One region of the Polaromonas sp. P1_F8 genome, then DNA from elsewhere that is predicted to be linked to it. Evidence: riboswitches for the same ligand, from Rfam matches in the RefSeq annotation. Region 1 holds a riboswitch; the other holds the start of a gene.

Region 1 (3,394 bases):
TGCGCATCAGCTGCCGCGTAGTCGCGTTCCTTTTCCAGTACATAGCCGTCCAGTGATTCCAGCACGGGGCTGGCCTCTGACAAGGTGCGCTGAAATCGCACGTGGTAGCCGTCAATCTCGATGTCCCTGACGTGGCAGATCTGCGCGAGGGCCGTGAAATGTTCGCTCGGAATGCCTTCCCACGACGGCGGCGTCCAACCCTTGTGGCTTTCAGGAATCGCGTCGTAAAACTGTTCCAGCTGGCGCGGAAAATCCGCCATGGCCTGAAGCGTTGCAGGGTTCAGGGGCAGGGCAGGGCTCATCAGCCGGCCTTGCGCAGCGAAGGCCACAGCACCGCCTGCGCCACGATCACGTTCTCGCCATTGAAGGTCGCCGCCGGCGAGCCGTAAAGCTCGTAACCCATGGCAAGCACTTCACTCACCCGACGGCAAAAGCTCGCGTCATCCGGGCCGGTAAGGAGCCTGTAGGTGGGAAGACCGTCGGGGGGCGTGGTGGCGGGTGATGTCATGGCGGCAAGCAGCTGATGAACGGAGGGCGATATTACCGTTTCCGCCCACCTGCTGCAGGACGCCGTGCTGCAGACCCCCTTTTCAGGCCTTGCTCAGGCCTTCGCCATCCCCGGCAATGCCATTACACGCCCCGGCGCCGGCATCCCGGTAAACGCAAAGTCGACTTCCGGCTCGCGCCCGCTCACGATGTCCGCAATCGCCGCGCCCGAGCCGCAGGCGTGCGTCCAGCCCAGCGTGCCGTGGCCCGTGTTGAGGAAGACATTGGAGGCCTTGCTTTTGCCGATGTAAGGCACGTTGCTCGGCGTGGCCGGGCGCAGACCCGTCCAGAACTGCGCGCCCTCGCCGTCCGTCATGTCGGGAAAGAGTTGTTTTACACGGCGCACGATGGCGTTGCAGCGCACCAGGTTCAGCTCGGTGTTGTAGCCGTTGAGCTCGGCCGTGCCGGCAACGCGCAAGCGGTTGCCAAAACGCGAGAACACCAGCTTGTACTCGTCATCCGTCAGGCTGACCTGATAGGAGGCCGCCTCGTTGATGACGGGCAGCGTGACCGAATAACCCTTGGCCGGGTAGATGCGCAGGCTTTGCCCCAGCACCTTGGCCCACTGCGCGCTGAAGGCGCCCAGGCACATCACATACGCGTCGGCTTTCAGCATCTCGACCTTGCCGCCGGCCTCGCCGCTGCCCATCGCCACCTGCACGCCGTTCAGCTGCCCTTGCTCGGCGTCCAGGCCCAGCACCGTGGTGTTGTACAAAAATTTGACACCCGCCTGCTCGCAGCGCGCGGCCAGCGCGGCGGTAAATGCGCGGGCGTCACCCGATTCATCGCTGGGTGTCATGCTGCCGCCCACGATGCTGCCGCGGCATTGCGCCAGCGCGGGCTCAATCGCCACACACTCGTCGGCCGTCTTCATGTCGAGTTCGCAGCCGTGCTCGCGCATGATGCGCGCGGGTTCCTGCGCCGCGTCGTACTCGGCCTGGCTGGTGTAGAAGTGCAGGATGCCCTTGGTTTGCGCGTTGTACAGCAGGCCCAGCTCGGCGCGCAGTTTTTGCAGCGCGCCGCGGCTGTACATGCCCAGGTTCACGATCTGCTTGATGTTTTGTGCCGTGCGCGCGGGCGTGCAGTTGCGCAAAAACTCCAGTCCCCACAGCCACTGGTTCACATCGGCGCGCAGCCTGAAAAGCAGCGGCGCATCTTCACGCGCCAGCCATTGCAGCACTTTCAGTGGCGCACCCGGGTTGGCCCAGGGCTCCGCGTGGCTCACAGATATTTGCCCGCCGTTGGCAAAGCTGGTTTCCATCGCGGCCGCGCCGCGCCGTTCGACCACCGTGACTTCGTGCCCCCGCTGCGACAAATACCAGGCCGTGGTGATACCCGTGACACCCGCACCCAAAACCATGACTTTCATGGCAGTTCCTTTTCATTCAAGCAGAACATTGCAGTAGCGCAAGCGCCGTGCCAGGGGTTGCTGTTGAATCGGAAGAATCGTGGCAACCGCCAAGCCATCACATGCTTGCGGCCGCTTCCACTGTCCTTGTTACCTGAGAGATTCAGCCGCTGCTTTTATGTCGATGACAAGCTTCGGCTTTGCTCCTTCGGTGCGCTGCACCTTGCGTGCGGCGTCTCTCCAGACGGCTGTGTGTTTCCGGGCAGTACGGGACCTGAGCGATTATGGAAGTTTGCGCCTTCGGTGGCTGCCTTGGGGGGCAGCGCTCTCCTGCTTGAACGGGTTTGAATTTACCACCGAAGCCTGTTTTTCCAAGCGTGAATAGGGCGTTCAGTACAGGTCTAGCGGGTTGATTCAGGCGCTTAATAGTAGGAAGCAGGGCGGCTCAGCCTTCGCTCGCCGCCTTCACAAACGCGGCTTTGGCATCGGTATAGGCCTCGCGGTCACCCGGGTGCCGGGCCGCCAGTTCCGCCTTGAGCGCGGCATACCGCGCCGCCAGCGCAGGGTCCGAACGCAGGGCGTCGCGAAAACGCAGACGCTGCGCCCACACCTCGCCGCCGTGCACCACCAGGTGCAGATGATGCGTGCGCCGCCCCTCTGCCCAGCGCATCAGCCATTTGCGGTCAGACAGCGAGGCATTGAATTCAGCGGAGGTCGTATAACCGTTGGCGCACAGCGGCGCCAGAAGCGCTTCAGCCGCCGCGATAGATTCCACACCGGCCAGCATGTCAATCACCGGTTTGGCCGCCAGGTCGGGCACGGCCGTGCTGCCGATGTGCTGGATGTCGATCAGGCGGGCCGGCAGCTGGGGGGAGAGCGCAAGCAGGCGGTCCCGCTCAGCCACAAACTGCAGGGGCCAGGCCGGGTTGTAGGCCTGCAAGACCACTTCCTCGTGGATAGCGGCAAGCAGCGATTCCTGGTCAGTCATGCGGGGCGTGGCTGGTGGGTTGTTGTGCAGGGGCGAAAAACGCTGCGCGGCACGCCAGAATCGTTTGTGAGGCCACTTTTAGGGCATTTTGAGCATGAAAAAGGCCTTCAGCCCAATAAGGACGGGCGCGAGCAGCTACTAAAACAATAGCAACCAGAAATCCCCACGGCTGCGAATGGGGCGATCTGCATTTCATTTACCTGAGCGCCAGCACAGCTTTGCGCGCCTGTGCCAGCCGCTCTTCCAGGTAAGCGCCATAAAAGTCGGTAGACGCCAGGCCAACCAGCCGTTCCGCCAGGTCTTGCCCGGCCGGGCCCAGAAACAGCACCGTGGGGGTAAAACCGGCCTTCCATGCCGCAACCTGGGCGGCGGCTGTCGTCACCTGGCCGTCAAAGCCGGTCAGCGGCGTCGCGCGGTCGCTGATGTTGAGCTGCCAGGCGTGCAGGCTGCCATCGCGTTGCCCCGGCAACAGGTAATTGCGCCGCACCAGTTCGCAGAAGGGGCAGCCAGGC
Region 2 (3,394 bases), on a different contig from region 1:
AATCAGGCGGCGAAGGCTGTGTAACGGGTCTCGTCCATCAGCGCGTCAAGCTGTGAAGGGTCAGATAACTTGACCTTGAAGAACCAGCCGGCGCCCATCGGGTCGCTGTTGGCAAGCGATGGGTCGTTTTTCAGGGCTTCGTTGATTTCGGTCACTTCGCCGCTCAAGGGCATATACACGTCGGCCGCAGCCTTGACGGATTCGACAACACCGGCGGTTTCTTTCTGGGCGAAAGTGGTGCCGACAGCCGGCAGGTCCACAAACACCACGTCGCCCAACGCGTCCTGCGCATGCACGGTGATGCCAACGGTGGCAACGTTGCCTTCAATCTTGACCCATTCGTGGTCTTCGGTGTATTTGACGGTCATGAGGTTCTCCAGGGGTTGAGTGAGCAGAAACTAAAACTAAAAAGGTGCTTAACCGCGGTAGTAGCGGGCGGGAACAAAAGGCATGGCGGCGACTTCCATGGGCACGGCCTTGCCGCGCACGATGGCGTTCACGCGCGTGCCCAGTGCGGCAAATTCGGGTTTGACGTAGCCCATGGCCACCGGCTGATTGATCGTGGGGCCCAGCAAACCGCTGGTGACTTCGCCAATGACCGTACCGTCGGTGCTTTGCAGTTCGGTGTGATCGCGCACCGGGACGCGCTCAAGCGCCACCAGGCCGACACGCTTGCGGGTGAGTTGGGTGGGGTCGGCCAGTTGAGCCAGGATTTTTTCTGCGCCGGGAAACCCACCGGCCCGCGCTCCGCCGGTCCGGCGAATCTTCTGCATGGCCCAATTGAGGTTGGCTTCCACCGGTGTGGTGCTGGTGTCGATGTCGTTGCCGTAGAGGCACAGACCCGCCTCCAGCCGCAGCGAGTTGCGCGCGCCCAGGCCTATGGATTTGACTTCGGGCTGCGCGAGCAGCGCTCGTGCGAGCGTGTCGGCTTGCGAATCAGGCACCGAGATTTCAAAGCCGTCTTCGCCGGTGTAGCCGCTGCGGGTGATGAAGCAATCGCAGCCGGCCACGTCGAATTGTCCGCCGGTCATGAACACCAGTTTCTCGACACCCGGGGCCAGCCGCTGCAGGGCAGTGACAGCTTGCGGGCCCTGTAGCGCCATGAGCGCCATCTCCGGCATGGGAATGACTTCGCAGCGCGAGCCGATTTTGGCCTGTATGTGCGCGATGTCACCCACCTTGCACGCGCCATTGACGATGACAAACAGGTCGCCGCCGTTCGCATAGTCACGGTTGAAAAACATCAGGTCGTCGATGATGCCGCCCTCGTCGTTCAGCAGCAGGCCGTAGCGCTGCTTGCCGGCGGGCAGGTCTATGACGTCGACGGGTATTAGGGATTCAAGGGCGGCTGCAGCATCAGCACCCACCAGGCGTAGCTGGCCCATGTGAGAGACATCAAAAAGGCCTGCCGCCTGACGCGTGTGGTGGTGCTCGGCCATCAGGCCCGCAGGGTATTGCACCGGCATGGAATAGCCCGCAAAAGGGACCATGCGTGCGCCAAGCTCTAAATGCAGGTCGTGCAAAGGCGTTTTAAGCAGGGTTTCGGGGGCGGCAGAAGAGGTGGACGAATCGGACAAGGCATTCTCCAGGGGGCAAACAGGTAAAACCATGAGTTGCCCCTGCTGTCCACTTTACCTGAGAGATTCACCCGGCGATGCGGGTTTGCTCCTTCGGTGGGCGGGCCTGTGAAAGGCTGCCTCTCTCCAGTAGGGAACGACCTGTAGCGTGGTGCGCCGCAGGGCGGTTGCCAGTCCTTTTGCCTGAGCGTTCAGTGCGGCCCAAGGGGTGCCCTTGGGTGTACGTGCGCCTTCGGCGGTTTTCGCTAAGGAAAACTCTCTCCTGACCCGGCAAGTGTAACGGAACCGGCTGTGCGGTCGGTCAGTTTGATCAGGCGGCCAGATGCTGGGGCAGCAGCATGGCGATCCGCTCGCTGATGGAGTCGGCACGCTCATGGCCCGCGATTTTTTCGATTTCCTCGATCATTTCGCGCGAGGCGCTGAGCATGGTCTCGCGGTCCTTGGCATTGCGCAGCGCTTCGCGAAAGCGCTCGGCCATCTCCGGGTTGCGCCGGGCGAACATACGCTCGCAGATGTCGAACAGGAACATCCGGGTTGTGGCAAGCGAGCGCTTGCCTTCAAATTGATCGGCAGAGACCTGAATGGCCTGGGTGGTTTCGGGGCTGGGAAAGTTCTGTAACTGCGCCGGCGTGAGTGTGTGGCCGGGTGCAGGCGCGGGGTTTTTTGCCGGTGCGGACGTCTTGCCGGGATGGGCTTCCAGAAAGCCGTCGCGCAAAAGGCGCAGGGCAATGGCTTCGCCGTCGCCCTCAAACAGCGGTCGGAAGTCCTGGGCAGACTTGCTGCCGTCGGCCATCAGCAGAAGGGTGCGCTCGCGCTGGCCTAGCGTTCTCACGCCGGGCTTGAGCTCGGCGCGGGCACGGTCGGTTTTATGGAGCTGCATGGATTTCATCCTCAAATGAAAGTAAGGGCCTGTTAACGCTATTTATGCAAATGCGAATGGGGTGAGAAAGCCGCCAATCAAGGCGCGTGACGACGCCCAGACTTCTGTCTGGGCTAGGAGAGCAACGCCGAGTGGCGGCTTTCTCACCCCATTCCCTCCGGGTTGCGATCAAAAAGGCCCTGCGCGGCGTTGCAAAGCCTTGACGGGGTTCACCCCGCCTGCGTTTTGCGCCTTGCTCAAGGCCTTTTGACTCGCAACGCATCTTGCATAAATAGCGTTAACAGGCCCTAAAGCATCGCCTGCGTAGATGACAAGGGCGTGAAACCCCGTCCGAAAAAATAGCTATTTGGCGTAGACCAGATCGCGCAGGCCAAGAGACAGCTGCGGTACGTAAGTGATCACCATCAGGCAAGCCAGTATCACCAGTACAAACGGGAGCAGGTGGGTCACGATGCGGTCCAGCGATATCCTGGCGACCGTGCAGGCTGCAAACAGGTTCACGCCGAATGGCGGCGTGATCATGCCCAGCGCAAGGTTGACCACCATCACCAGCCCGAAGTGCACCGGGTCAATGCCGAAATGCACGGCCACTGGCGCCAGGATGGGCGCCAGCACGATGATGGCGGCGCTGGTTTCAATGAACATGCCGATGATGAACAGCGCCGCGTTGACGCCCAACAGGAAGAGGGCGGGCGACTGCAGCACGGCTTCCAGCCAGTGGCCTATGGCGTCCGGCACGCCGGCCCGCGTGATCAGGAAGGCGAACAACCCGGCATTGGCGATGATGAACATGATCACGGCACTGGACAGCACCGATTTGCGCAGAATGACGTACAGGTCGGCCGGCTTGATCTCGCGGTAGATCACGATGCCCACGACCAGCGCATAAAACACCGCCACGGCAGAGGCTTCGGTCGGCGTGAAAATTCCGCCGTAA

Evidence for each region. A riboswitch is a leader RNA that binds a small molecule or an ion and turns the genes downstream of it on or off. The one in region 1 is predicted to bind glycine.
Region 2: linked by a shared signal. The riboswitch ahead of gcvT (glycine cleavage system aminomethyltransferase GcvT) and the one ahead of AC1D1J_RS19680 (D-amino acid dehydrogenase) in region 1 are both predicted to bind glycine.

What each region holds. Positions count from the first base shown of each region.
Region 1 covers NZ_JBFUBS010000006.1:297,783-301,176, reverse strand. Annotated here, with positions in the region: gene AC1D1J_RS19690 (DinB family protein) at 1-302, opposite strand, end outside; gene AC1D1J_RS19685 (DUF1737 domain-containing protein) at 302-508, opposite strand; gene AC1D1J_RS19680 (D-amino acid dehydrogenase) at 602-1,915, opposite strand; glycine riboswitch at 2,148-2,237, opposite strand; gene AC1D1J_RS19675 (GrpB family protein) at 2,340-2,882, opposite strand; gene AC1D1J_RS19670 (thioredoxin domain-containing protein) at 3,079-3,394, opposite strand, start outside.
Region 2 covers NZ_JBFUBS010000001.1:1,188,869-1,192,262, reverse strand. Annotated here, with positions in the region: gene gcvH (glycine cleavage system protein GcvH) at 3-368, opposite strand; gene gcvT (glycine cleavage system aminomethyltransferase GcvT) at 417-1,610, opposite strand; glycine riboswitch at 1,613-1,717, opposite strand; glycine riboswitch at 1,737-1,852, opposite strand; gene AC1D1J_RS05600 (hypothetical protein) at 1,888-2,457, opposite strand; gene AC1D1J_RS05595 (TRAP transporter large permease) at 2,800-3,394, opposite strand, start outside.